Regions from separate parts of the Paenibacillus sp. MABNR03 genome, predicted to be linked through region 2. Evidence: riboswitches for the same ligand, from Rfam matches in the RefSeq annotation. Region 2 holds a riboswitch; each other region holds the start of a gene.

Region 1 (9,825 bases), on a different contig from region 2:
TTCAGCTCCGTTACAAGCATGGATTGCTCTTTGTGATATTGAACTTTTTTATATAGAACAATTAATTCATTGTTAACAACCTTTCGATCTAATTCATTGTTAACAACCTTTCGATCCGTTTCTCTCCATTCGGGGATCTCTTCAATGTCATTCCCTTTTAACATCGAATCCCTCTATTTGTATTTCACGCTGCATAAAAGGGATCAGCATTCTTCCGTTTCCACACATGGGCTCAAGCACATGTATATCTTTTCTGTCAGCAATCGAAAGGTAAAAATCCAATTCCTTCCCTTCTGCTAACGATTTATCGCTTTCATATATTTTTGTGCAAAGTTCTCCATAATAGCTGTTCACTGGTTATCCTCCATGTTTTTTTATAAAACCTTTCTTTTTCCGCTCGCCAGACTTTAAGTCAGAATCAGTTATCTTGCAATAAATCGTCAATCGCATGCACAGCCAGTTCCAATGCTTGAATTCTCCTTTTCAAAAGAGTTTTTTGAGGACCACCTTCCTTTGACTTAGCAAATGCATTTTCAATTGATGGCATTAAACCAGTAAGAACATTGCGAGCTTCGGTAAGATCTCCCTGGGTATATGAATGAGGCTTTTGATGCCACACATTCTCCAGCATGGATAAGCCAAATGAAGAGCCCTGAGTCTCTTCTCTATTAAGGTCGTATTTGCACCTTTCTGAGTCATCTGAGTCAAGGCATTTTCGGATTTGCGGATTGTAGATTGGAGGGATTGTATGGATTGCAATTGATGTCGTTCCGAAACATTTTCCATAAGTGAGCTCTCCTCCTTTGATCACTGGTTTACATTTTTCATACGTAGGTAGATCACCTTTCAAGGGTTATAGATCTTCCACATATTTACTAACCAGGTTTCCAAATGTTTTGATATCCTCTAGATAATCATATCCTACTGGATTGGGTCCGGTTTGATTATACATTCTTACGGCTACAGTTCTATACTTAGGAATGACAAGGCAGGCACAACCAGTGACACCCAAGGATTGAAAAGAACCGGTTGGAAGATCATCACCTAATTCTGTTCGAGCACGCGGCTCATCTTGCACAAACCAAAAGAAACCGTTTCTCGGTAATGGTTGTTCCAGATCTGGAGGACTTATGATTGTTGTTGCTTGTTCAAATACTTCTCTGGGCAGTATTTGCTTGCCGTGAATGACTCCCTTTTTCAAATGCAAATAACCCCAGTAGGCCAATTCCCTGGTACTCACAAATAAGTTGGCTTCATCGCCTTGATCATCGTTATATTGTTCATTGAGCCATATTAACTTTTCATTCCGTTCTTTTCTCCATCCTGTTTGGCTAAAACCCATAGGTGAGAATACACGTTCTTCAAGTAATTGTGATAACGGCATATGATACAATTTCCGGATGATCTTAATGAGCAAATTGACTCCAACATTATTGTATTTCCAGTCTGTCCCTGGAAGGAACAATCGATGATGCAGATCACCTAAACCATGAGTATGAGTTAGCAGATGCCGTATCGTTGTATCGCCTAATACCTTCGTATCCGTATCATCCAAGTAGTCGGCAACAACATCATCTATGCTGCTGATCTTCCCCTCATATAATGCAAGACTGATGACAAGTCCCAAATAGGTCTTTCGAATCGAAGCCACATGAAATTGTGATTCCTCATCCACTAATCGACTACCTTGCGAATCGTTATGTACGCCTGAATACCATTCATTCACGATTTGGTCATGATGAATAATACAGGTCGCAGCTGCTGTAGCAGTTAACACATTCTTAACCCGCAAAACATAATCATTCAGTTCATTGAATGTTTTATTGTTCGATTTCTGTAGGTTGAGCAACTAGACTCACACCACCATTCTTCACTTTTATCAGTTAGCTAGGTAAGGTTAGTATCTTGGTTTATCCTCTTCAATATGATTTCTACGATTTCGTTAGCTAACTTACTCTGAGTCGTGAGACTTATATTGTAATTTAGACAATGCCCAAAGCTTTCGTATGAATTGATGGTGACTTTATACATTTATTATTTTCGTATGTGGCTTTGATTACTGATACTTCAACGATTGTAGCACTTATTCTTTCGATTCTTTTCGTGCAGAAAGACATCGCTTCTTTTAATTTCTCATCGTTTAATCTGTTTGCTAGTGTACAGTGAGGTATCCAGTTACCCGGAAGATATTGAGACTCAGCTTTCATTCGATATTTTTCAAAGAAACTGTGATGATTATCATGAAGCGTTAAAAACTCTTTGGAAGGAACAGGCGTGAGGAATAAAATCCCAGTGTTCAAGAAAGTTCCTAACGAGTTCATTGTGATTGAAAGTTGTTTTTTAGATTCATAAAAGCAGTCAAAATCGCTTATGAATTGCTCGATTTCTACGTATGAGTTATAACCCGCTATCGTAATGTGAGGTCGTCTATCTTGTACTTCCTCTGCATATTTAGAAACTTCATTATCGCTCAACTCTTTCCAAACCTGCTTTATATAGAGCTCTGTATTCTGGTCAAAATGAGCAACTACTCCGAACAATTCTATAACCCCCTCAATATCTGTAGCACCTGCAATGAAGGGTATTCAACAGAACATTGAGCAATCCTGCCCGTTAGATGAAAAAAGCAGAAGATCAGATTGGTCGGCTGCTTTCTTAGGTCTATTACGCTATCGTTTCCCGTTAGTTGAATGAACCTCTATTATGCATTTGAATAACTAATCCAGACCACTCCTGGTTAACTACGGAACGAAGGAGTACCCCAAGTACCCAAAGAAGAACTTCGGCTCCTGCTCCTAGTTTGTATCCTCCCATAGTTGAACGGAAAAGAAGTATCTTTATATACTAAAAGTGAGACCTTTACATCTAAAGTAATCTTCATCTTGTTTAACAATAAGTTCATAACGTCTCTTTAACCATTTAAATGACCTACTCATGATGTTTGTAATTATACATGTATGAGTGATCTGGTAGGACGTCCAAATTTTTTTGAAATAATCCCAACCTTTATTTCGCCTGGCACACTATATAATTGTCAGGAATTACAGATGCAACTATGGAGGCATAAAATGGATTCAATTGGTAAAAACGGAAAGGACGCAGCGGAAGCGATTCGGAGCTATGTCAAACCGATTTTCGGTTTTGCGTTAAACAGGGTCAAGCAGCGGGCCGAGGCAGAGGATCTGGCTCAGGAGATTATGCTGCAGTTGTTGAAATCCTTCTCCGGGGTGCGGGACATTAGAAGCCTTGACGCTTACGTCTGGACGGTTGCCCGATACACTTGGGTGAATTGGTTGAAAAAGCGTGCGCACGCTCCCCAAGCGATCGAAATCAACGGCATGTCCGAACTGTCTGCCGCCCCTTCCCGGGAGCCGCTTGACCGGCTGCTGGTAACCGAAGCTTACCGCGAGCTGCGCCGAGAAGTCGCGTTTCTGTCCGACATCCATCGCCGGATCGTGGTCATGCATTACTACGACGAGCTTAAAATCGGCGATATTGCGATTGCTCTGAACATTCCTGAAGGAACGGTGAAGTGGCATTTGAGCGAGGCTAAAAAGAAGTTACGGAAAGGGATGAAACGTATGCGTGCAACAGGAACTTTAAGTGTGAATCCGGTCAGCATGGGGGAAATGGGCCATTCCGGTTCGGCCGGCAGACTGGGCGAAACCAACGATTTTCTTGGACGCGCCTTGGCGCAAAATATCGTTTACGCGGCTTATCACAAGGCGCGTACCGTACATCAAATCGCGGAGGAGCTCGGAATGCCGCCGTCTTTATTGGAAGGCGAAGTCCGGCACCTGGCCGATTATAATTTTCTCATCCAAACCTCTCCCGGCAAATATCAAAGCAATACCATCGTATGGGACCTCTTCGAGTTGGCCGTAGCCGGTCATCAATTCTGGCAAGATTGCGCCGCCGAAGTGGCCGATGTTCATTTTGACGCGTTAATGGAAGTTCGCCGGCAAGTCGAGGATAGCGGAGTGTACGTTCCGGACGGCGACTATAACTTCCTGCTCTGGACCTTGCTGCCCAAGAACGTCGAGGAGCAATCTTGGCGGAGCATGCCGGCGGGCGAAAGCTTCGATGCGGTCGCACCAATGCGAAAGGACGGAGGTCAGTATATTGCCTATGCGGCGTTAAACCGGAGCCACAATGCCGATCCGGGTTTTGATTTGAGTAGTTACGTCACCTTCGGTCCGTCGCTCCGCTACGTCGAAGACACTCCCTTATACTTGTGGCAATTCAATACTTACTGGAGCGACCGCCAGATGGATTGGCGTTTCCTGGAATACCGGAATGTCGAGATTTGTCATGCGTTCCAACAAGGGGAACTGCCCGACAACGAAGAGAACGCCGAGCAATACTCGTTCCTGCTGGAGAAGGGGTACATCCGCAAGACGGAGGAGGGGTACAAGTTCAATGCGGTTTGGATCGACTCTCCGCAAACGTTGGATCGGTTGAACAAGGCAATGCCGGATTTGTCCGCTCTGTATGCGCCTGCTGTCGGCAAGCTCTACGACAAAATGCTCAACCTGTTCCTGCAAAATCAGCCGAAGCATTTGGAGCCGCAGCTTGCTTACATGGTGAGAGGCAACACCGGCGGAGGCCGGCTGGTCGCTTATATTTTGAAGCATTTGATCGATAACGGGAAGTTGAAACCGCCGTTGCCGCACCAGCAGAAGACGATTTCAACCTGGATGGGGCCGGTCAAGTAAGTCGGTTCGGAAATGTATACGAAGAATGGCCGTTCCCGGTCGGTGGCCATTTTTACACAAAACTCTGTCTTTCCACTCTGTCTGTCCAGCGAAGTGATTAGGACATCGCTATTTCACCACGGCCCCCTCCTGAACATATGAAAATGATTAAAAACTACCCATGACGCATGTGCGTCATGGGTAGTGCTGTTGTTACCAGAAGAAATTAGTTGAATTTTCATGAATATACCAGAGTAGATTTGGCGTATTTCTTTCATTTGATTTTCTGCAGCTCTTAAACCGTCGCTATACATAATGGGTAGACGATACACCATTAATACCCGCATAAATTATTCTCACATCATAATCTGCTAATTCTTTTATTAATGTCTTCTGGAAAAGCCACGTAGTCAACAACTACATCATAGCCAGAATCCATCAAATTCTTTGTCAAACTGAATATGTTTTTCCAGGTCAAGTCGTTTGTTTCTTTATCTAACCAGGGTTTACCTCGTCCTTTAACTGGAAGATGACTAACATCATCTTCAGAAATATACGCATTTTTATTCAGGGCTTGAACTAGCATTTTTGAAGTTGTGGATTTCCCCACTTCTGCCGGGAAACCTGCTGCGCCCAATAGCAAAGCCCCTGTACAAATAGAAATCTTATACGGTACGTACTCTGCCGTTCGGACCCAGCCCAAGAAATCCTCATCAAATCGAAGCGTTCTAGTTGATAATCCACCGGGAAAAACACTAGATCAAAATCACCTAGATCAGGTAACACTTCGTCGGATTTCATTTTCAACCCCCGATCATCTGTAATTTCATCCTTGTCTGCACAGAATGTCCATGATACGTTTTCCTTCGTTTTTAGAATCACTAGCCAAGTCACCGCTTCATAAAATCCAGCAAAGTCCATGCTTGTCATTCCATCGAATAACACAAACGCCATTTTCATTGCCGCCACCATTCCTTTCATTCCTTGAATAATAAATAAAGTGTTTGATCAAGAGATCAAACACTTCGCCCAGGCGTACGGCATATAAAATATGTGCCACCCCGGTTCACTCCACGTTTACGCCAGTTACACATATCAGATATTTAACACTAAGTATACATGACATCTTTTTTATTTGTAATTATATGGAATTTTTACACGCTTTCACTTTTATCTGGTTTTGATCTCGAGCTTAATTCCTATCTTGAAACATTTATTTCTAGACAATCTGCTTTCACTCCTTACAGTATTCGAAGATTCTGCAAATTAAGATAAGCATATTTATTTTCCTACATTTTGTTGAACTAACCTGCCCGTTAGCTGAGTAAATACATCAATCCAGCAACTGCAAACGAGCAGACACCTGCTAAAGCAGACCATGTCGCAACTTTCTTCTTTATTTTACGGTCTTCCTTAGACTCTGAATAAAAATTACCTCTTTGTTGGTAACCAGTCGTCCATGCTCCAATGCAAAGTCCAGAAACAAAAATGAGAATGATCCCTAGATAAATAAAAAAATTCATATTTCATCTTCCTTCCCAATCACCCTAGTTTTTAATAAAACGTTTATTACAGGGAAAGGTTGCAAGCGAAGAAGTGAAGTTCTATTTACATTAACCTGCCTGTTAGTTTAACGAAAAAGACAGCCGATCAACTTGCTGGCTGTCTAAATTTAATTATCATACATCGTCATAATCGGGACTCACGGCAAACTTATGCTTCTAAATACATTTAAAATATCACGAATCTCCAAATATTCTTATGGGTAAATATATGATCGGTGGTGTTGTGTGGTCTTCAGTTTAATTAACAGAGGTACCAACGTTATAGATTTATAGTTTTTCCGCATCAGTTAAATCCTAATTCATATGGAATTATTTTTTTATGTTTCCGCTACTAGTTCCTTTACTTTTGATTTAAAAACACTCCATTTTAAATCATCCCCTACCCCATAGTTCCACCCACTTGAACGGAGTTTATCGCCTAAATAAATGAAATTAAAGCGTTGTTCATCGTTTAAAATAACATCAAAAGTTTCTTCACTATACTTAAACTTATACAAGTACTCGTGCAATTCCCAGAGGATATCTTCTTTATTCTTGTCTTCCTCCATTACATGGCTCAAGAGAATTGAATCAATGGCATCATCAAGCTTCTGTGTAACAAGAGGCTCGTTCTTCCAATTATTATCTATCTGGTACTGTATAGTCTCTTCCAGTTGAGCTAAATCTCTGTAAATGTTTGAATTCAATAATTCATATTTAATATCTTGTTTCCTGCTTGCACGTTCATGATTTTGAAAAAACGCCAAATTTCCGAACAGTGACACCACGAGGAGTACTTTAATCCAGTCTGTTTTTTTCATATTACCTCCATCGTTCATACGTTCATTTTAGGCGATCAGTCTCTGTAACCGATCATTTTTTAATATAATTAGATGGGACCATCTGAAATGTCTATAGCAAACCAACCTGTCCGTTAGTTGCACTAATGCATCTGATCAGGTTGGTCAACTACTTTCTTTTTTGACTAACTTAGTTCAATAGCTTGTGGTAATATCCACTCGTACTCCTTATGTAATACATAACGATGGACGCTTATTGGACTTTTCATGAGATACCGACCTCCGTCATTGACTTTATTGGCTTAAATGAGGAGATGTGTCACTTCAATTATATTCTCCCTTGATCATAATGAGGGATCTCGTTTCCTTCGATTAGACTTCGTACTCCATTTTTATAATAGGGCATTAGCTCATCGGCTCTGTCCAAATCCATCCAGGCAATTTCAGATATTTCATTAGGCCTTATAATCTCTAGGGTTCCTCCAATGACCTCAGATCTAAAAGTGAAGAACATGGCATGCTCCTGCTTTTTCTCGAATATACATTCATTGATGGCAACGATCCCATGGACTCTTACATCAAGTCCTGTCTCTTCTTTGGCTTCTCTGATTGCTGCTTGATCCAATGTTTCCTCTCTTTCCACCGCACCACCAGGTAGCGACCAACTGGCATTGCCTTTATTCTTGACCATTAAGATTTTGGAATTGGTATCATCCAGGATTAACGCATAGGACACGTCAACTCTTCTCATTTAGTTCTCTCCCTCGGCAGTTATTTTGAGATTAATTTGCAAGTGCGTACTTTTCCATCCAGAAGTGCTATTTCGCTCTCCATTCAGCAGCTTTTAATCCATAGATTACTCGGTCCAGAAACCTTCCATTAATGTACTCGTAATCTCTTATTTGGCCCTCAAGTGTAAACCCTAATTTCTCAGGGATCGCACGGCTCTTGGCATGATCTGTGGCCGCTCCGATTTCAATTTTATTGAATTGAAGTTCGTCAAAAGCGTAATCAATAAGTACTTTAATGGACCTCTTAATGATCCCTTTTCCCACGTATTCTTGACCTAGCCAATATCCAATTTCCGTTTTCTTATTCTCTTGATCTAAATATAAGTATCCAATAGAACCCACTAGATGATCCCCACTCCATATTCCTAACCAGTAACCTTCATCCTTGGCGTATCTTATGCGAGTTCTTTCTATAAAGGCCCTAGAATCAGCCACTTCTACAGTCATACTGGGAAACTTCAGCCACTCCCCGATATGCTCCCTGTTTCTGTCGATCAGATGAAACAATTCATCTGCATCTTTAATCTCCAGTAAGGATAAGTGTAGAGAATTATCTATTTCAAATTCGAACATGATTCGTCCTCCTATATATTCAATTTTTAGTGCGAATGCTCGATGCGTGAATGTAATGTATCAGATATACCGGGCTTCATAAAATATACTTACCGGCCACTGCTTCTGTATTTGTTAATATGTTTTTCTACTATTTCTCTGGCTTCTTCATATATCCCTATGACTTCATTTAATTCGTTTTTTAATTCTATGTTGCTATCCCAGTAATCCTTATCTACTTCAAGGATGGAGCAAAATAAATCACCAACATATAAATCTCCTGATTCCAACGGATTCTCCCCTAACCGCTCCAGCGCTAGAGGTAAAAGAAAATCCAAGCTGATCTGTTGTCGTATTAAAAGTCTCAAATCTTCATTACTGAACTCACAGAGTGGTTTCTTTCTTAATGCATGTGCACGAATCACTAATCTAGATTTAAAATTCGGTTCACCCCAACTTTCTCCTTCCAATTCGTCGAGGGTTCTCGTTAAATCGATTGGCCCCATGCTTTCCCGCTCCTAAATAATTATTTTCTGGTGTTTCACGAAAGTTATAATGCACTTGATGCCTGGCGCAGGGCAGATACGTTGCTGTTTCGTGTCATTAACTTACGGACCCAAGGCCTCTTAGAGTTTAAAGTTTTCTTGCTTTAATAACGAAGGTTACGGGAAACATCCTCGCTCTTTTTAATAGATTATTATTATTTTCATCATGCAGTTGTAATATGTCATTGTCGGTTTCTTCAATCATCTGCTCTATAACAAATCCTGCTCTGGCCAATTCATTGATGTAGGTGGATAATTTACGATCAGATAAGGTTAGCTCGCCTTGAACAAACTCAGGAGATACCGAATACCAGGATTCATCGAAATAAGACTTGGTAAAAACAAATCTATTATTTTCTTCCACAATACATTTATGTATAGGATGAGACCAACTAAAGATAAATACGCCGTCTTTTTTTAAATAAGAAGCAATCCGGCAGAACGTACCTTCAAGATCGGTTGTCCAGCCTATGGCATAGATCGAATAGACAAAATCAAAAGCTTTTTCCCTGAAACATCACCAAAAAGTTGGCACTTCTCTTCTGAGGTGAATGCTCCATATAAGGGAAGTACGATTGATTTTAAAAAGTCCTTTCCTTTGGTATCGTATCCCAATAGTGGCTGTTTGTTTCATAAACACTGTGCTTGTTCATCCTGATGACCTCCTCTAAAAGGTTTGTTACACTGGCAGTTATTTTCTTATGAGTTGTTTATGAATTTGTCCATAATAAAGGAAGCCCAATAAGTAAAAGAGTAGAATCAGTTGTACTGACTGCGCTTGCAAAATCCAATTATTTTAATAACTCTTGAGCAGTTATATTTACTTCTTCAAGTTCTTCTCCTTTCGTTGGTCTGTATGCAATTCTCTCAATATCTTCTTGTAAGCTCTGTATTAATTC
Region 2 (9,825 bases):
ATCGTCAAATTTCTGAAGGACATTGGCCGTTCGCACTGGGCGGATCGTTTCGACCCATGGCTGGTGCCGGATCAGACCTCGCGAGATGTGCTCTGGCAGACGTACAACGCGAAGCTGGCGATTGGTTCGGGTGGCATTAGTGGTAAAGGCTATTTGGAAGGTACAACGATTCAGTCGAATCGGGTGCCGCTGGCCTATGCCGACTCCATTTTTGTACAGATTGGGGAAGAGTTCGGCTTTGTAGGCGCCTCGGTATTACTGCTGCTCTACTTTATTCTCATACATCGGCTGGTGCTGATTGCACTGGAGTGCAAGGATCGCGCTGGGCCTTATCTTATTGTCGGCATCATCGCCATGCTGCTCTATCAGATTTTCGTCAACATCGGTCCGTTCATTGGGTTGATGCCGCTGACCGGGATCACGCTGCCGTTTATCAGTTCGGGCGGAACCTCACTCGTGCTGAACATGATCAGTATGGGTATTGTGATGAGTATCAAGGTTCACACGGAAGAGAACGAGGATATTCTCGGTTCTGCCGAACAACCAGGGATTACGGATCTGGTCATGAAGTTGTTCAGACGTAAACCGTCTCAGCAGGAACAGTAATTCTTTAACGTGTGCAGAAATAAAAATGAGTTAGACATAGAACCCTGGAAAGATCAATCCAATCCATTTGGATCTGACTCTTCCGGGGTTTTTGTTTTGCTATACTTGTTACGTTTGCTACGTGGCTTGCGGCCCATCCTCCTCAGGACAATAAAAATTTCCATTTTAACTCCTGATTTTATACAATGGAAATATTGAGTTAATTTGGTAAATGGATATATAGTTATCCGGGAGGTCGGATGGAATCATGTTAAGAATGCTGAAAAAGATGGATGGCGTCATCCTTTTTGTACTGTTACTGCTGATGATCGTCAGTGTGTTTGCCATTTACAGTGGTACGCAGACAGATTCCACATTGGCCAGACATCATATCAAGACCTTGTTATTTTATACTGCAGGATTTGTTGCCGTGGTGGGTATTGGGTTAGTGAATTACAAGTTGTATGTAAAATATGCATTTTATCTGTATGGCATAGGAATCGTTCTGCTTGTGCTCGTCAACTTTGTGGGTGGTCCGATCAATAACGCCAATGGCTGGATTAAGCTTGGAGAGAACCTTTCGTTTCAACCTGCGGAGTTGTTCAAGATGATTTTGATCCTCTTCCTCGCACATTTGCTTGTGAAACGTCAGAGAAACATGCTTGGTTTCTGGAGAGATATCGTTCCCATCGGATGTTGGGCATTCGTTCCGTTTGCACTTGTCATGATTCAAAATGATCTGGGTAACGCACTGGGCTACGTTGTCATTCTGTCTGCTGTGTTCTGGATCGGTAATATCAAGCTGAAACACGCGATTATTGGTCTTGTGATTATTGGGACGACCTTTTTTGGTTTCGTCAAAGCGTATACGACATATCACGAGCAGATCTTCACCTTTCTCGAAAAGGTAGACCGTGAGCATTGGGCGGAACGGATTGACCCTTGGCTTGTACCGGAAAAGGCCACATCCAAGGCGACGTGGCATACCAAAAATGCCGGTTTGGCTATAGGTTCAGGAGGCATCATTGGCAAAGGTTATTTACAAGGTACTTCCGTGCAAAGTGGACGCGTGCCTTATACGTATTCGGATTCCATATTTGTCGTTATAGCGGAGGAGTTTGGTTTTGTTGGGGCCTCGGTACTCTTGTTACTCTACTTTATTCTTATCCATCGGATGGTGCTGATCGGTCTGGAGTGCAAAGATCGGGCAGGTCCGGTCATCATTGTAGGTATTATCGGCATGCTGCTCTACCAAGTGTTCGAAAACATCGGCGCGTTCCTCGGACTGATGCCGCTTACGGGTATTACGCTTCCGTTTATCAGTTATGGAGGGACTTCATTACTCATAAATATGGCATGTATCGGACTGGTTATGAGCATCAAACTCTATGGACAGGAAGAGGAAGATGAACTTCTTCTGGGAGAGCAGAGACCGAGTCTGCCAGAACGATTATTGCAGCTGCTCAAGAGAGAGAAGACAACGGTATAGTTCAGAAATGGCTTTGTACATCAATAGATTCTGTAAGTTAATAGAGTGTTGTTCAACGGTAACGTGTGAGTATGGTTAATCCGCCCTGAGCCAGGTGTGGATTGGCCTTTTTTCGATAGCTGTTCATCAGCATTAGAATGAGAGAATCGATATGCTAGATTTATGTTTTATACTAGGTTTACTTCTGTCTCTTCCGGGCATACTGATAGACATGAGAGAGTTGCAGGGAGCATGATCACGGGAGCCGAGGGGGAAAACGGGATGAGCAGACGGGTAGTGAAACAAATTGGACTTATTATGGTTTGTCTTATGATGATGATTATGATGTGGGAAGGTCAAAAGACAGATGCAGCTCTGGCGGCTGCAGCGATTCCGGAACAATCCATTCGATTGCGCATTCTCGCCAATTCGGATGCAGCAGGGGATCAACTGGTCAAACGCGAGATTCGGGATGCCGTTGTTGCTCAGATGAGCGGGTGGGTTACAGAATTGGACAACCCGCAGAGTCTGGATGAAGCGCGCCATGTCATTCGCGAGCATTTGTCTGAAATTGAAGATCGGGTGGGCGAAGAACTGGCGAGCCGTGGGCTGGATTATCCTTATCAGGTAGAGCTCGGTGTTGTTCCGTTTCCAACCAAACTATATGGAGGCACTGTATATCCCGCAGGAGATTACGAAGCAGTGCGTATAACACTGGGAGAAGGAAAGGGCCAGAATTGGTGGTGTGTGCTGTTTCCGCCATTGTGCTTCATCGATGCAAGTACGGGGGATGCGCTGGCGAAGCCAACGACCGTATCTGCTGCGGCAGCTGAGCCTGGAGATGCAGAAGCGTCCGTCCAGGGAAGTACACCTGAAGCGCGTTTCTTCCTGGTGGATCTGGCTGTCAAGGTGTGGGATTGGGTAGCTGGATTGTTCGCATAATACTGCGAGCATTCATAATGGAGGGCAACTTCGATTCAGGGAGCTGCCCTTTTGATCCTTTTACTCCGGGTTTCCGAATGCTGCCCTGATACGGGGTTGCGCGGAGAGACATGGAGCCCATTCTTAGGTTGAACAGATATGCTATAATTATAGGTATTCGAAATATAAGCAAGACAGCTACCGCCAAGGTAGAGGACGCGTTTACTAACCTATTGGAGTTTAGGGATGATGGATATATGAACAGAAAAAATGAACAAGATGTTTACACAGAAAACAGCGTTCCGGAAACTCAGGGAGGATCACCTACCTCCATGTGGGATGTTAGAGCATTGCTGAACGAGAAACCTCCTCATATTGTGGGTAATTCTGTTATGAGTGAACATGCGGAAGAGTCATCTTCCGGGCCAGAAGTCGACTCGCTGACGGCTACAGAACATGGATCTGTTGTGAAAAAGGGGAGCGCCTATCAGCAGGCGCTCGCCGACTTGCAGGCTGCCGCAGCCTGCATTCGTCAAGGTCAGACGATAGCGTTCCCGACGGAGACGGTATACGGATTAGGCGCAGATGCACGCAGTACAGCCGCAGTAGAGGCTATATTTGAAGCCAAAGGCCGCCCGTCAGACAATCCGTTGATTGTGCATATTGCGCATCGCGACCAGCTGGATCCGCTGGTTACGGAAGTGAATGAAGCGGCGGAAGCGCTGATCGAGGCCTTTTGGCCAGGGCCGCTTACGCTTGTGCTGCCGGTTAAGGCAGGGGCAGTTTCCCCGCGGGTTACTGCCGGTCTGGATACAGTGGCCGTACGCATGCCGGATCACCCGGTGGCTCTGCAGCTGCTTGCCGCGGCCGAGTGTCCAGTGGCCGCGCCAAGCGCCAACCGCTCCGGGCGGCCAAGCCCGACGCTCGCTTCACATGTGAGCGAGGATCTGGCTGGCCGCATCGGCGGCATCGTGGACGGCGGCCCCACCGGGGTGGGCGTCGAGTCCACGGTGGTGCAGGTCGGTGACGACGGTACCGTCACCATCCTGCGCCCTGGCGGCATTACGGCGGAACAGCTGTCCGCCGTCGCCGCCCGTGTCGCCACGGACCCGGCGATTCTCGCCGAAGGGTCCGTTGGCGAGGGAAGCCCGGCGCCGCGCTCGCCGGGCATGAAGTACACGCACTATGCGCCCACAGGGTCGCTGTGCGTGGTAGAGGGGCCGCCGCCAGCCGTGGCGGCCTGGATCAGCGCCGCTCTCGCGGAGGCGGCGCAGCGCGGAGAGCGCACCGCGGTGCTGGCATTCGCCGAGCACGCGGAGCAGTACCGCGCCGATGCCGTGTTCTCGCTGGGCGATGCCAGCGAGCTCGAAGAAGCAGCGCGCCGGCTGTATGCCGCGCTGCGCAGCTGCGATGAGCAGGGCGCCACATATATTGTGGCTGAAGCCTGCTCACGCGAAGGGCTGGGAGCAGCCGTCATGAATCGGCTGCTCAAGGCGGCGGGTCACCAACTGATACAGGTTGGTGACCTGTAACCCGGAGACCGGAGGTTATTCTCCCTCCGGTCCACCTAATCGGCAGGCAGTGACGACAGCGATACTCGCTGCCTGCCGATTGGACCCGTCCCCTTTAACACCCGTGTGCTTACATCTCTGCTTCCTATCCGAATCTCTCGCTTAAAGGAAATGTTCCATTCAGCCGGGATCTTTGGAATAATGGAAGCGCAAGGTTATCTCCCGTCATGTTTGTGTCCTTGTCCGCATATCGTGTACAAGAACCTTTACGTGACTTGGGGGTATGGGGATGTGGGATGTATCTGCCCATTTGGGGCAGTTGGTAACCATTTTGATCATGGCCGTCGCTCTGGGGCTGGATGCCTTCTCGCTTGGCATTGGGATAGGCATGAAAGGCATTCGTTTACGCGACGTGCTGCGAATCAGCTTTGTCACAGCCCTGTTCCATGTCATCATGCCGCTGATCGGTATGTATACGGGGAAATACGTCAGTTCTCTCCTTGGGGACATTACGACGTATGCTGCAGGCGGGCTGCTCGTTTTGCTCGGTGGTCACATGATTTTGAATGCGTTCCGTGAAGGAGACACAAAGCTGGTGGATCACCGATCCATGCTGGGTGTAATTTTGTTTTCGCTCAGTGTAAGTGTGGATTCATTTTCCGTTGGCGTGTCACTCGGCATGTTTAGCAGCGATCTGGTACTGACTGTACTGGCTTTCGGCGCGTGTGGCGGAATCATGTCCGTGATGGGACTGCTGCTGGGAAGACGAGTGAGTCAAAACCTTGGCGATTATGGCGAAGCCATTGGTGGAGCCATTCTGCTCGCTTTTGGGCTATTGTTTATATTTTAAAACAGCCATTCACGCGGAATGCTTGCAGCATTGTGCAGTCATACCTATTTTCTTTCAATTTGCTTCGTTTAAAATTAAAATATGGCATCATTCGACAACATTTGCGAAATGGGGAGGCTATCACAATGAAACATATTTTGTTTGTATGTACAGGGAATACGTGCCGCAGCCCCATGGCGGAGGGGCTTTTACGCAAGCTGGCTTCAGAACGGGGCATTCAGGTAGAGGTTCGTTCTGCTGGTGTAGCAGCAACAACCGGTATGCCGATTTCCCGTCATGCCGAAGCCGTATTAAGAGATCATCAAGTGGAGGGACCTGCACATTCCACGCAGCTTAGTGCGAGCCTCATTGGATGGGCCGATCTGATCCTTACATTGACGCGAAGCCACAAGCAGCATGTAATGCAGGTTTTCCCGGATTCGGTCCACAAGACGTATACCCTGAAAGAGTATGTGGAAAATGATGAGCAGGTTCTGAATGATCTTCAGGAACTGGACAGCCTGTTTGCGACACTGGAGCTGAAACGTGCACTGGGTCAGGAGATTCTGGCGTCAGAGCGTGAGCGCGTGATTGAGATCCGCCAACGCATTCCGAGCTTTGATATATCCGACCCGTTCGGCGGCAGTCGTGACGATTATAATATAGCTGCGGCAGAGATCAGGACCGCACTGGATCGGCTTCTGGACAAGTTGGGATAAACCGGTGCTGTGCGGGGAAATGTAATTGGGCGGTAACGATCGAATCTTAAGACTCCGTTTCCTATGAAAAAAACGAACATGTGGTGTAAAATACCCGTTGATTTTAGACGCAGGTTGTTTTATGATGAAGGGGAAAACAGGGATCCGGTGTAACTGGCGACGAAGTGGGCACAACCACAATGGAGCACCGGAACAAACGGCCGGTCGCCTGGGCAAAAGAGCAATTCTGCGGTACCCGCAGACTGCTCTTTTTTTCGTCTTTCATCTGATTATTCGCTATAATAGTACCTGAAATGCCGTGCATGAATACAAAATCGGGCAGCCGTGAGGAAGTCAGGCATGATTTTATCGGGAGGCGATAGGATGACTATTGAGTTAGATTCGGAACAACCCGGATTGCAGGAACAGACCGCATCCATTCTGCGAGAACTGGCACATGCCGGACAGCTTGGGCCTGGACAGATCGTGGTAATCGGTACAAGTACAAGTGAAGTCGCAGGCCAGAAAATTGGTACAAGTGGTGCGATTGAAGTGGCACAGCAGCTTCTTGCGGGTATCCGCGAGGTGCAGCAGGAATTTGGCTTCGAGCCTGTGTTCCAGTGCTGTGAACATTTAAACCGTGCGCTGGTGATGGAGCGTTCTTTGCTCACACGTCTTGGTTTGACCGAGGTGGGGGCCGTACCCGTTCCCAAGGCAGGCGGTTCCATGGCATCCGCAGCATATCGCTCGCTGAGTGATCCCTGCCTGGCCGAACATGTGCAGGCTCACGCGGGAATGGATATTGGGGAAACGATGATTGGCATGCATTTACGGCATGTGGCAGTCCCGTTCCGTACAGCACTTCGCTACATCGGGGAAGCCCGTGTAACGACAGCCTTGACCCGTCCGAAGTTGATTGGCGGCGAACGCGCGGTGTATCGTATGGAAGAGCAACCAGATTCGACATTTTGCGACTAAAATCTTCAACCAACTATAAAGCGAAACTGAAAGGTTACACTCCTAACTCCGATTGCAAAACCATCTTCCGATCGCTGTTATCCCCAGATTTTTTTGAATCCCCTTTAAAGGGGAAATCCGGTGATAAAGGGGAAATCCGGTGATAAAGGCGAACACTTCGTTTCTCTAGATTGGTCCTGCACTCTCCGTTTTCGTGTAAACATTAATTTCGCTTTATAACTTCACTTATACCTGGGAGGAATTTAAACATGGAACAATTGCGCAAGAATGACCCTGCAGTACTAGAAGCGATGAATCTTGAACTGAAACGTCAACAGAACAACATTGAGCTGATTGCATCCGAGAACATCGTAAGTGAAGCGGTAATTGAGGCACTTGGATCTGTACTGACGAACAAGTACGCTGAAGGATACCCAGGCAAACGTTATTATGGTGGCTGCGAGCACGTGGATGTCGTGGAAGATATCGCACGTGACCGCGCGAAGGAGCTGTTTGGTGCTGAGCATGTGAACGTGCAGCCTCACTCCGGAGCACAAGCGAATATGGCAGTGTACCTTGCAGCCCTGAAACCTGGCGACACGGTACTGGGCATGAACCTTGCTCATGGTGGACACCTGACTCACGGCAGCCCGGTGAATGCATCCGGTTTGCTGTACAATTTCGTGGCTTATGGCGTACAGGAAGATACGTTCCTGATCGATTATGATGAAGTGCGCAAAGCGGCATTTAAGCATCGCCCTCGTCTGATCGTTGCAGGTGCAAGCGCATATCCGCGTACCATTGATTTTGAAAAACTGGCTTCCATCGCCAATGACGTAGGCGCATTGTTCATGGTGGACATGGCCCACATTGCAGGACTGGTTGCAGCCGGATTGCATCCGAGCCCGGTTCCACATGCTCATTTTGTAACAACAACAACACACAAAACGCTGCGCGGACCTCGTGGTGGTATGATTCTGTGCCGCAAATCCTGGGCAGCCGCGATTGATAAAGCCGTATTCCCGGGTTCCCAAGGCGGACCTTTGATGCACGTTATTGCTTCCAAAGCGGTAGCATTGGGTGAGGCGCTGCAGCCTTCATTCAAAACATACGCACAGAACGTAGTGAAGAATGCTCAGGTATTGGCAGAAACATTGATTGCCGAAGGATTGAACATCGTATCCGGGGGTACAGACAACCACCTGATGCTGATCGACACACGCAGCGTGAACATCACAGGTAAGGAAGCCGAGCATGTCCTCGACTCCATCGGTATTACCGTGAACAAAAATGCAATTCCATTTGATCCTACCAGCCCGTTTGTAACCAGTGGTATTCGTATTGGTACCCCGGCAGCCACTTCCCGTGGTATGAACGAAGAGGCTATGGTTGCCATTGGTAAAATCATTGCCAAAACATTGAAAAATCCGAAAGATACAGCGAAGCTGGATGAAGCTCGTGCAGAAGTAACGGCACTTACGGACCAATTTCCGCTGTACACTGATCTGAAATACTAGTCCATTCACCAATGGAAACAACCCACATCTAGAGCAAAAAGGACCGGAACATGCCAAGTTTCCGGTCCTATTTTTATAGTATTCGGTTTTCTGTAATGATTACATGTCCTTTGATGGTGTAATTCGGTGTAGGTGATGATATAATATACAGGATTTATCGGGCCTATGAATGATGATTAGGCATTATTGGAAATGCTGAACATGAAGAACTTACCGGAGGGACAAATTAGATGGGAAAATTAGTAATATGTGATCACCCTTTGATTCAACACAAACTGACGTTTATACGCGATATGCGTACGAATACGAAAGATTTTCGAGAATTGGTGGATGAAGTAGCAACGTTGATGGCTTATGAGATTACAAGAGATGTTGAACTGGAGACGATTGATGTACAAACTCCTGTAGCTGAAACACAAGGCAAAGTCATTTCCGGACGTATGCTCGGACTGGTGCCGATTCTGCGTGCAGGACTCGGAATGCTCGATGGCGTTGTGAAATTGTTGCCAGCTGCAAAAGTTGGACATGTCGGTCTGTTCCGTGATCCGGAAACACTGCAACCGGTAGAATACTACACCAAACTGCCTACAGACGTGACAGAGCGCCAATTGATTGTGATTGATCCGATGCTGGCAACTGGTGGTTCGGCCATTGCTGCTATTGACGTGTTGAAAAAACGCGGCTGCACTCAAATCAAAATGATGAACCTTGTTGCAGCTCCTGAGGGTGTTAAAGCAGTTCAGGATGCACATCCCGATGTGGACATCTACGTGGCCGCACTGGACGACCGTCTGGATGATCACGGTTATATCGTTCCCGGACTGGGAGATGCAGGAGACCGTCTGTACGGCACTAAATAAGCATGCTGCATGCTGAATAGAAAAGGGGCTTTGTTTTAATGTCCAACAAAATTAAAGTCATGACGATATTCGGAGTTCGTCCGGAAGCCATCAAGATGGCTCCGCTTATTTTGGAACTTCAGAAACATCCCGAATCTATCGAATCCATCGTCTGTGTGACCGCACAGCATCGTCAAATGCTGGATCAGGTTCTTGAGGTGTTTAACATTCAACCGGACTATGATCTGGACGTCATGAAAGATCGTCAGACGTTGAATGAAATTACGATTCGTGTGCTTGGAGGCTTGGAGCCTGTTCTGCGCGAAGCGAAACCCGATATCGTGCTTGTTCACGGGGATACGCTGACTACGTTTGTAGCCAGCTATGCTGCGTTTCTGCAGCAGATTCAGGTGGGTCATGTGGAAGCCGGTCTTCGTACATGGAACAAGCTGTCTCCATACCCGGAAGAGATGAACCGTCAGTTAACCGGTGTGCTTGCA
Region 3 (9,825 bases), on a different contig from region 2:
TGGGAGGGTGGAGAAGGCAAAGTTACGGGACAATATGTGCTTGCACTTGTGGAGCTCGGCAGACAAGCCAATCAGCAAGGGAAGTTTAAGGAAGCTGTTTCATTATTAAAGCGTGCGCTCCATTATCCCGAGAATTTGGGCGAGGGCAAGCTGGATGGTGCTCAGGAGAATAACGTTCATTACGAGCTTGGCCAAGCATTCAACGGATTGGGCCAGAATGAAGAAGCGGTGTACCACTGGACCGTTGCTTCGCAAGGTCTGGAAGAGCCGGCCAGTGCCATGTATTATAACGATCAGCCTCCAGAGATGATTTACTATCAAGGCTTGGCATGGTTGCAATTAAACAATGAGAAAGAAGCCAAACGCCGCTTTAACAAGCTGATTGATTTTGCAGAGAGACACCTGTTTGATGACGTGAAAATAGATTATTTTGCCGTATCATTACCTGATTTTCTCGTATTTGAGGATGACCTGAACAAACGCAATCGAATTCACTGCCTGTTTATGCTGGGTTTGGGCTTGTTAGGCTTAGGAAAAGCAGCCGAAGCTAAAGTGCGATTTGAAGAAACGCTGCAATTGGAGCCGAATCACCAAGGAGCAAGAATTCATAAGGAGATGTGTTAGATATATAGCAAAACCAAAGGAACTGCGATGTCGCAGTTCCTTTGGTTTGTTAATCGTGCTTAATCCTCATCATCTGGCAACCTTAGCAAAGGAGGTCTGGCTGATTTTTGGGTTGCAACTTTGAGCGATCGGGCCAATAGTCAAACAAAAATGAACCATCTATAATGTAGAGACCAAGGTAATATACGAACTCATTTCCGGGAAATGAAAACGTAATGACTTTTTGAGTGGAACATTGTAATACTTCTGTGAGTTTTCAATTAGACTACATTAAGGATTTGGGCGAGGAGTGATTAGTATGAACCTATATCATATACAATCTACATTACACGGAGTGGATAGAACTACTTCGTTTCTGGAGAATAACTTTATCGGTATCGTTTGGCCAGCTACAGGGGATCTCGAGCAAATGTCTTCTGAAGAATGGAGAGAGCAACTCGTACAACGCTATGCGCTTAATGAAATGGAGCTGAACCGGACAATGGATACTCTCCATACTTTTGTAAATATCATGCAGGATGGGGACTTTATCTTGATAGACGATGATGAGTGGGTATACGTTGGGGATGTGGGTGATTATTTTTATGATGATTCCTCGGGCACGGGTGAAGACTTGATATGTCACCGGCGAGGAGTTACCTGGTTGGGGCGTATTCCTCTGACCGCGATAAATGACAAAGTACGTGCACTGCTTAATGATTCTTCTATTGTTGTAAAATTCGATCATCCCTTGTCACAGGCTCAACTGGACCCATGGCTTTCGATAGCTCCCAAAACTGAAATGTCAGTTCAAGATACCGTTAGGGTAGATGAAAGGATCATTCAGCAAGCTCTCGATGTTTTGAAAGAAGCATTGCAAAGTGAAGATGCAGACTTGCGAATCCGTGCAGCGACGGCTATTTTGCAATATGTAAAATCGTAGGGAGGATAAGAGCGTGTGAAAAACCAGAGGAATTGACGATCACACCAGAACTTGCCACCAAAAAGTGTAGTCACGAGCTAATATTCTTCCACAAGAAAATAAAAGAAGAGCACACAGGCCCCTCATCAGACAGAGTGGGCTTGGGTGCTGTTATAACGACTATGATCTTTCAGATTGCATATAAGCTGACTGGATTGTGTGTTCAATAAGCGTAGCAATAGTCACGGGGCCAACTCCACCTGGTACTGGTGTAATGGCAGATGACTGCTCCAAGCAGGATACATAGTCCACATCACCGACGTTACCTTTATTGTAGCCGGCATCGATCACAACAGCGCCAGGTTTAATCCAGCTGCCTTTTACAAACAACGGTTTGCCAACAGCAGCAATCACAATATCCCCTAACCTCACAATTTCGTCCAGATTGACGGTTTTGGAGTGACAGGTCGTCACCGTTGCATTTCGGTTTAGTAACATGGCTGAAACAGGCTTGCCCAAGATTGGGCTTCTACCAATGACAACGGCATGTTTGCCTTCGATTTGAATCCTATAGAAATCCAGAATACGGATAATCGCCTGTGGAGTACAGGAAGGGAACGCGGCTGCCCCAAAAGCATTTAACGCATAGCCTTGGGTCGTAACGCCATCAACGTCTTTCTCAATGCTGATTGCATCAAAAGCGGCTCTTTCGTTGATATGATACGGCACAGGGTGCTGTAACAGAATGCCATGTACGGAGTGGTCTGCGTTTAATTTGTTTATTTCTTGAATTAATTCCTCTGTTGTCGTTTCAGCCGGCAGAACGACCTTAATGGAGTGTACACCTAAACGGGCACATGCATTTCCTTTCATGCGTACGTACGTTTCTGAGGAAGGGTCATTGCCGACCAGAATAGTAGCGAGACAAGGGAGGATGCCTTTCTCCTTAATCATTGCAACTTTTGCTACCATTTCTTCCTTCATAAAGTCCGCTACCGTTTGTCCATTTAAAATGAGTTGATCTGTAGTCATCTTGTTCATCGCCCTTTCCAACTAAAAAGAGGCAAGGAAATAAAGATTCCTTACCTCTGCCCAGGCGTACGGCTGATTAGAATCATATGCTCCCTCACGGTTCACCGTGTTCGCCAGTTACATACGACCATTACAATATTAATCTGATCGTACTTCAATTTGAAAAATTGTTCAATACTTTTGATTGGTATATACTTTTTTGTACCATGATCCTGAATGAGCGATGCTGATGAAAGGGAATGGATGGTAAAACAGTTCATAAATTAGCTCACGTCACTGCAATCACAGCACAATGGGAGCGATGAAAAGATCAAAAGGAGACAAATCGCAATGCTTATTAAAAAATGGTTAGGCACGTTACTTATTATTCTGGCAACCATGCTGTTCGCAGGTTGTTCGCTTGAATCGATTCCATTGGATGATCCTGCTCAGGAGAATGCTGTCCTGACCCAATTTGATGAAGTTGCCAATTATATCATCGACCATCAAGAACTTCCGGAAAATTATATAACGAAGAAAGAAGCCAGAGCTCTGGGTTGGGAACCAAGTGAAGGCAATCTGCAAACCGTCGCTCCAGGCAAAAGTATCGGCGGTGATGTATTTCAGAATCGTGAAGGGTTGCTGCCCAAGAAAAAAGGGAGGACCTGGTATGAAGCAGATATTAATTATTCAGGAGGAACCCGGGGAAGCGACCGAATTCTATACTCCAGTGATGGCTTAATCTATAAAACAACCGATCATTATCGCACGTTTGAACAAATCAAATGACCAAAGGTAGGATGGTATGAAAAAAGTAATTATTAATGGAAGTGACATTCATGGAAAAGAAGAATTACATGACATTCTTCAGGCGAAGCTAGGATTAGGAGAATCTTATGGACGCAATTTGGATGCGTTGTGGGATGGTGTGACGGGTTATATTTCAATGCCGCTTACCATTCAATGGCTTCATTTTGAGGCCAGCAGGGCAGTCCTTGGAGAATACGCAGATCAGTTATTGGATTTGCTGCGTGAAGCCGAAGAAGAGCTGGAGCAGTTTACTCTTGAAGTGAAAATGTAGTCTGAGTGGGCAGTCCTTAGGGACTGCTTTTTTGTTTTTGCAACAAGTACATCATGAGTTCCGTTATTTAAATAATGAAATACTAGGAGGGGAATATTATACAGAAAAAGCTATTATATTGTGTTTTGGTTTGTGTAGCAGTTTCTCTGACATCAGCTTGTTCAGGCAGGTCTACAGATGCTGAGGCAATAAACAGTCTAGATGGACTTTATCGTGCTGCATTGGATGAAATCATATCTACAGATACAGCTCTTAACACAAACATGGAGTATATATCCGTAGTCTTCGATCAAAGCATTCAACCAGGTGATTCTGACCGACAACACATCGTAGAATACCTACACCAGAAGTACAAAGTGGAGATTTATAAGCTGACATACAAACAGTTGGTGAAACAAGGCTTATATGATGGTGATAAATCCAACCTGAAAGGGATATTACTGCAAATAGCAAAACCGGAACAGCCGGATCAACAGAATAAAGTTAGTATTGATGCAAGCAAATATCGCTCCAATGAAGGTTCTTATTCTTCGAAAATAATTTTGGAATATCGGAAAAACAAGTGGACCGTCGTTGATCATATCCCTATAAGTGAGAGTTAAATCGGAGCTGCTGCACCATTGTTACCTACAGACAAAAAGTTACTTCAGTAGTCGCCATTGGCGGCTTTTTTCATGTATTAAATATCTTGTCAAATTCTCTATATCATGATAAAGTGATAACGATTATCAATATCAATTATCAATATCAATTAAAAGGGTGGGTTTACATTGTTGAAACGATCCAATTCGATCTTGCTTATACTGGCACTGAGCGTACTGCTGGTATTGAGTGCATGCGGACAGTCTGCGACGTCAAGTACAGCAATGGAGTCAAACACGAGTACCGCTGAGCAGACAACCGACTCAGCCTCTGCAGCTGAACCAGCGACAACTGATGAAGGAGAGACGGTTACATATCAATCCGATGCAGGAGAAGTACAAGTACCTAAAACACCGAATCGTATCGTTGATCTGACGTCATTTACGACAGGATACTTTGTAGCACTGGATGTTCCGGTAGTTGGAGCGCTGTCAGGTGCAATGGGCAACAAATACATCAAGGATCAACTGACAAGTCAAGGGACAACCGATCTGGGTGAGCTGCCGACAGCGGAACAATTGGTAAGCCTCAAGCCCGATCTGATCATTGCTTATACCGGAACAGAAGGGCTTGATCAGTTGTCACAGATTGCACCAGTGGTGCAGATTCAGTATGGCAAACTTAATTATAAAGACCTCATGCTTGAACTCGGCAAGCTGACCAATCGAGAAGACGCAGCCAAAGCCTGGATCACAAACTGGGAAGCACAGATCAATGAATTGAAACCCAAAGTACAAGCAGCAGTAGGCGATCGCACAGTCTCCATCCTGAATCCCTATGCGAAGGGATTGTATGTATTCGGTCATAACTATGGTCGTGGCGGTGAGATCCTATACGGCGAGTTTGGCTTCAAGGCTCCAGCCAAGGCTCAAGCGGAGGCGATTGACAGCGGGACAGGCTTTGCCTCGATTTCCATGGAAGTACTGCCGGAGTATGCAGGTGATATTATTTTCACCAGCCCATGGTCAGGGGATACAAGTGATGCCAGTGTCGTTTACAGCAATACCTTGTGGGAGAATCTCCCTGCTGTTAAGGCAGGACATGTCTTCCAGCTTGATAAAACTTCAGACACATACAATGATCCTATAACATTGGAAGGGCAACTGAAATTCATCTCGGAAAGCTTGCTTTCGGTGAAGTAAGCTGAGCAAGAGCACTCCTGGCCGTCACTTATGTGACAGAGGAGTGCTCTTTTTATCCAATTGAATTAAATTACGTAGAAATCCCCATCCTCTGGAACAAGAACGTTCCGGGTCATACCTTTATCCTTCAAGAAGTTTCTCAGCTCTTCTCTTGAAAGCCCCCAGTGGTTAACAGCTTCCATATGAACAACGATAATTTTGGCATCGGATGCCGTTTGGTAAACTTCATAAATGTCGTCTTTCCCCATCACCAAAGAACCACCCTGCAAAAACTGATTATCTCCTCCATTGACGACGATAACTTCAGGTTTGTACGTATGAATCACTTCCTCAACAGACTCAATCCAAACAGTATCACCGGCAACGTATAAGGTTTGTTCACTAGTATGTTTAAAGACTACGCCGCACACTTCACCAGCAAGCTTCAATATTTCACCTCTGCCGTGCTCTCCTTTGGTTTTAACCAGCTCGATTCCCTGGAAGACAGTATCTATTTGAAGAACCTCTACGTTGTTAAAACCTGCATTTTTCACCTCTATGGCATCTGCATCGTTCTGTACAAACATTTTGATGTCTTTGGGCAGCGCTTCTTTTGCGGCATCATCGAAATGGTCCAAATGCAGGTGAGTAACGATGACGGCATCGATGTTACGAATTATATTGTCAATCGAAGTTGGAAGGCTAACCAACGGATTCATCTGATCCTGTCTTGCCGAATTCGGGAAAGGAGGATAAGTGCCTTTGTCAGCCAAAAAGGGGTCAATCAGGAATTGGTATCCTGCATATTCAACGATAATCGTAGCATTTCGAATGTGAGTTATTTTCATTGCAATTCTCCTTTGATCATGAATATATAAATAGCTTACACGTTGTGGTTTTTTACGTACATGCATGAAATAAAGTCTTTCCGGACATTTACTTGAATGTTGAAAGTATTTTTATTGAATCGTCTGTATGCATAACAGAGTTAACTTTACTTATTTCACGAATTGGTATTTTAATTAAGAAGACAATAAATGAAAGGGGATGATTATAAGTGATTGACCACATAGATAAGTTAATTATTGAAGAGCTGTCCCAGAACAGTCGTATGACGATGAAAAAGTTGGGGGAGAAAGTTCATCTCACCGGACAAGCAGCTGCTTCAAGAGTGTTAAAGCTGGAGGAAAGCGGCATCATTGAGAAATACACCCTACAAGTGAATCAGGCCAAATTAAACTGTTTAGTTCATGCTTTCATTACGGTCAAACTGACCAATCCGTATCATCAATCTTTTCTGTCCTTTATTAAAAACGAAGCGCATTATGTATTGAATAATTACAAAGTGAGCGGGGACGGATGTTATTTACTGGAATGCAGATTCCCTTCTAATGAAGTATTGGATCAATTTCTCGTACGTTTAAATGAACATGCAAACTATAACTTGTCCATCGTGATAAACAAGCAAAAGTAGAAGGAGCTAAAAAAGAAACGATTAACCCTCACTGTAAGTGAAGCGGCAAGAAGTTTATGCGTTAAGAAGCAACGATGAATTGTATTCTTATATGGAGTCTCTCAAATAGAGTGTATACTTGGGTGAAGGGAATTGAATCATTAAGGACCACGTTAAATAACATCAATTACACCTAGGAGGAGTTTCAATGGAAGAGTTTGAAGATTACCTCGCACGTATGGATAACCCGGAACACCGGGCAAGAACAGAAGAAGTTCTGCATTGGGTCGCTACGAAATTTCCAAATTTAAAGCCGAAGATTGCATGGAATCAACCGATGTTTACTGATCATGATACTTTTATCATAGGCTTTAGCGTATCCAAACAGCATCTGGCAGTTGCCCCTGAAAAGGCAGGCATCCATCATTTTTCAGAAGAGATTGTGAAGGCCGGTTATGATCATACAAAGGAATTGATCCGTATGAAATGGAATCTCCCGGTCGACTTCTCTTTGCTTGAGAAAATTATCGAATTTAACATTTTGGATAAGGCTGACTGCTCGACGTTTTGGCGGAAATAAAAAGAACAGAACATATCTGAAGGTCATTTTAGTTATATAACTATTAGAGAGGTGTGGGTAGTAATGGGTCAATATTCTGGTCATGAAGTGGAAGAGGAATTGGCAGATGCAGCCGGTGAAGAGTCTAATGGATATGGTTCGAAAGAAACACCAGGCTCGTTGATGGAAGCGTACATGCAGGCTGAATATATCGTCAGTGGTCATGGCAGCCGCAAAATTAAAGTTCTGCAGGAAGCATTTCAGCACATGGATGGAGAGATGGACAGCGACCATTACGGAAATGGGGAAACCATTGAACAGTTCCAGCGGCAAATGGCTGAAGTGCTGGGCAAGGAATCGGCTATATTTTTCCCGAGTGGGACCATGTCTCAGCAGATTGCGTTGCGTATCTATTGCGATCTGAAGGGACTGAAGCGCGTAGCTTATCATCCGCTATGCCACATTGAGATTCATGAAGAAAACACCTTGAGAGAGCTTCATCAGATAGAAGCGGTGTTACTAGGGGAGAAGGATCGTTTAATTCGATTGGAAGATGTAAAAGCCATCGAAGGCGACATTGCTTGTCTATTACTTGAACTGCCTCAGCGGGAGATCGGCGGACAACTGCCTTCTTATGAAGAACTTGAAGCCATTTCAGCCTATTGCCGAGAACAGGGTATCAAGTTACACTTGGACGGAGCCAGGCTGTTTGAAATTACACCCTACTATCAGAAGACCGCGGCAGAGATATGCAGCCTGTTTGACAGTGTCTATGTATCCTTATATAAGGGGATTGGTGGTATTGCAGGAGCCGTATTGGCTGGAGATGCAGACATGATGCAAGAATCCAGAGTATGGAAGCGCCGGTTTGGCGGGGATCTGATCGGCCTGTATCCATACATTCTCAGTTCCCAATATTATTTTGATCAGCGCAAGGATAAAATGGGAATCTATTATGAACATGCCAAGCAGCTAGCCGCTATGCTGAATCAATGTCATGCGGTACGGACGCTGCCAGAAGTACCAGTTTCCAATATGTTTCATGTTCACATCGCATTAGCACAGGCTGAGGCTGAACCTATTTTCTCGAAAATGACTCAGCAGTTTGGGATAGGCTTAACCTCCTATCTAAATGAAAGCAATGAGACGGGGCATTGTTCATTTGAACTTTCACTGGGAGATCGTTATGAAACCGTACCACAGGATCAGCTGCAGGCTGCTCTGGAGTGGCTGGACGAACAATTTCGTGTACTCGTTCCGAAGAGTTAAAATAAGCGTATCATCATTGGGAAATACATGCTATAAAATCAGTCTTTAGTAGGAGGCGCACGATAACGATGTCCGTATAATTATGATGTGAAAGGAGACGTCATATCATTATTTTGTATGGGCATCTTTATCAAAAATTGGAGGTTGAGGAGATTGAGTAGGCACGAAAAAAGCACCAATGCACCTAGCCTGTTTCGCAACCGGTTCCTTCAGACGATATTATTATCAAGCGTTCTCCTGCAGATCGGTATCTGGGTACGTAATTTTGCTATACTCCTATACGTTGCGGAGACAACAAACAATGATCCTTATGCGATCTCCCTCATCAGCGTCGCAGAATTTGCACCCATTTTTGTTTTTTCGTTCATCGGAGGCACCTTTGCGGACCGTTGGCGTCCGAAGCGAACGATGATCTGGTGTGATTTATTATCTGCGGTATCGGTATTTGTAGTACTTCTGACCATCCATTACGGTTCTTGGCATTCTGTCTACCTGGTCGCATTCATCTCGGCTATTCTTTCGCAGTTCTCCCAACCTTCAAGCATGCGATTGTTCAAGTATCATGTAGCCGAAGAGCAGCTGCAGCAAGGCATGGCTCTGTTTCAATCGCTAATGGCCATCTTCATGGTGCTCGGCCCGATGCTCGGGACCTTCGTTTACAGCACGTTTGGACTTGAAGTGTCCATTGCTGTCATGGGCATCGTTTTTCTGCTCTCCGCACTCGTGCTCATTCGTCTGCCAGAGGACAATATGCAAGCACAAACAGTTGTAGTTAAAGGACAGTTCCGTAAAGAATTCGTGGAAGGCTTTCGCTATGTTTGGCAAAGTCAAGTGCTGCGAATGCTTGGACTCGCGTTTATTCTTGCGGGACTCGCTGTTGGCGTAGCCCAAGCGCTCAACCTGTTTATCGTAACGGAGCGGCTTGGCAGAAGCGAGGAGTTCCTGCAGTACCTGCTAATGGTGAACGGAGCAGCCATGCTGATCGGTGGCGGTATCGTAGCCGTTTTCGCGAAGAAGGTTCCGCCGCAAGTTCTTCTTGCGATCGGCATGATCGCTGGCGCGGTCTGCACAGCCATTGTAGGGTACTCAACGAGCGTTCCTGTCACTCTGACCGTTCAATTTCTGAATGGGTTAGTGTTCCCTTGCATTCACATTGGGATCAGC

Evidence for each region. Region 2 has a riboswitch for ZMP and ZTP ahead of AAIH57_RS22225 (TIGR01440 family protein). Riboswitches for the same ligand answer to the same signal wherever they lie in the genome.
Region 1: another riboswitch for ZMP and ZTP. It lies ahead of AAIH57_RS12735 (hypothetical protein); the one in region 2 lies ahead of AAIH57_RS22225 (TIGR01440 family protein).
Region 3: another riboswitch for ZMP and ZTP. It lies ahead of AAIH57_RS04105 (bifunctional 5,10-methylenetetrahydrofolate dehydrogenase/5,10-methenyltetrahydrofolate cyclohydrolase); the one in region 2 lies ahead of AAIH57_RS22225 (TIGR01440 family protein).

The regions. Positions count from the first base shown of each region.
Region 1 is NZ_JBCIYR010000002.1:896,005-905,829, reverse strand. It holds partial or broken gene AAIH57_RS12760 (SAM-dependent methyltransferase) at 1-354, opposite strand, end outside; partial or broken gene AAIH57_RS12755 (hypothetical protein) at 419-786, opposite strand; gene AAIH57_RS12750 (serine hydrolase domain-containing protein) at 854-1,777, opposite strand; gene AAIH57_RS12745 (2'-5' RNA ligase family protein) at 1,983-2,540, opposite strand; gene AAIH57_RS12740 (RNA polymerase sigma factor) at 3,069-4,715, shown strand; gene AAIH57_RS12735 (hypothetical protein) at 5,056-5,331, opposite strand; ZMP/ZTP riboswitch at 5,715-5,794, opposite strand; gene AAIH57_RS12730 (DUF5316 family protein) at 6,011-6,217, opposite strand; gene AAIH57_RS12725 (hypothetical protein) at 6,577-7,059, opposite strand; gene AAIH57_RS12720 (NUDIX hydrolase) at 7,367-7,789, opposite strand; gene AAIH57_RS12715 (GNAT family N-acetyltransferase) at 7,857-8,402, opposite strand; gene AAIH57_RS12710 (contact-dependent growth inhibition system immunity protein) at 8,492-8,887, opposite strand; partial or broken gene AAIH57_RS12705 (hypothetical protein) at 9,015-9,579, opposite strand; gene AAIH57_RS12700 (hypothetical protein) at 9,718-9,825, opposite strand, start outside.
Region 2 is NZ_JBCIYR010000004.1:561,674-571,498, forward strand. It holds gene AAIH57_RS22195 (FtsW/RodA/SpoVE family cell cycle protein) at 1-606, shown strand, start outside; gene AAIH57_RS22200 (FtsW/RodA/SpoVE family cell cycle protein) at 854-2,074, shown strand; gene spoIIR (stage II sporulation protein R) at 2,336-2,995, shown strand; gene AAIH57_RS22210 (L-threonylcarbamoyladenylate synthase) at 3,232-4,506, shown strand; gene AAIH57_RS22215 (manganese efflux pump MntP family protein) at 4,775-5,335, shown strand; gene AAIH57_RS22220 (low molecular weight protein arginine phosphatase) at 5,461-6,033, shown strand; ZMP/ZTP riboswitch at 6,173-6,254, shown strand; gene AAIH57_RS22225 (TIGR01440 family protein) at 6,397-6,990, shown strand; gene glyA (serine hydroxymethyltransferase) at 7,239-8,486, shown strand; gene upp (uracil phosphoribosyltransferase) at 8,717-9,346, shown strand; gene wecB (non-hydrolyzing UDP-N-acetylglucosamine 2-epimerase) at 9,385-9,825, shown strand, end outside.
Region 3 is NZ_JBCIYR010000001.1:954,974-964,798, forward strand. It holds gene AAIH57_RS04095 (DUF5107 domain-containing protein) at 1-624, shown strand, start outside; gene AAIH57_RS04100 (hypothetical protein) at 923-1,546, shown strand; gene AAIH57_RS04105 (bifunctional 5,10-methylenetetrahydrofolate dehydrogenase/5,10-methenyltetrahydrofolate cyclohydrolase) at 1,706-2,557, opposite strand; ZMP/ZTP riboswitch at 2,609-2,688, opposite strand; gene AAIH57_RS04110 (ribonuclease domain-containing protein) at 2,888-3,325, shown strand; gene AAIH57_RS04115 (barstar family protein) at 3,342-3,617, shown strand; gene AAIH57_RS04120 (ABC transporter substrate-binding protein) at 4,388-5,401, shown strand; gene AAIH57_RS04125 (MBL fold metallo-hydrolase) at 5,467-6,228, opposite strand; gene AAIH57_RS04130 (Lrp/AsnC family transcriptional regulator) at 6,438-6,854, shown strand; gene AAIH57_RS04135 (iron chaperone) at 7,042-7,413, shown strand; gene AAIH57_RS04140 (threonine aldolase family protein) at 7,576-8,661, shown strand; gene AAIH57_RS04145 (MFS transporter) at 8,815-9,825, shown strand, end outside.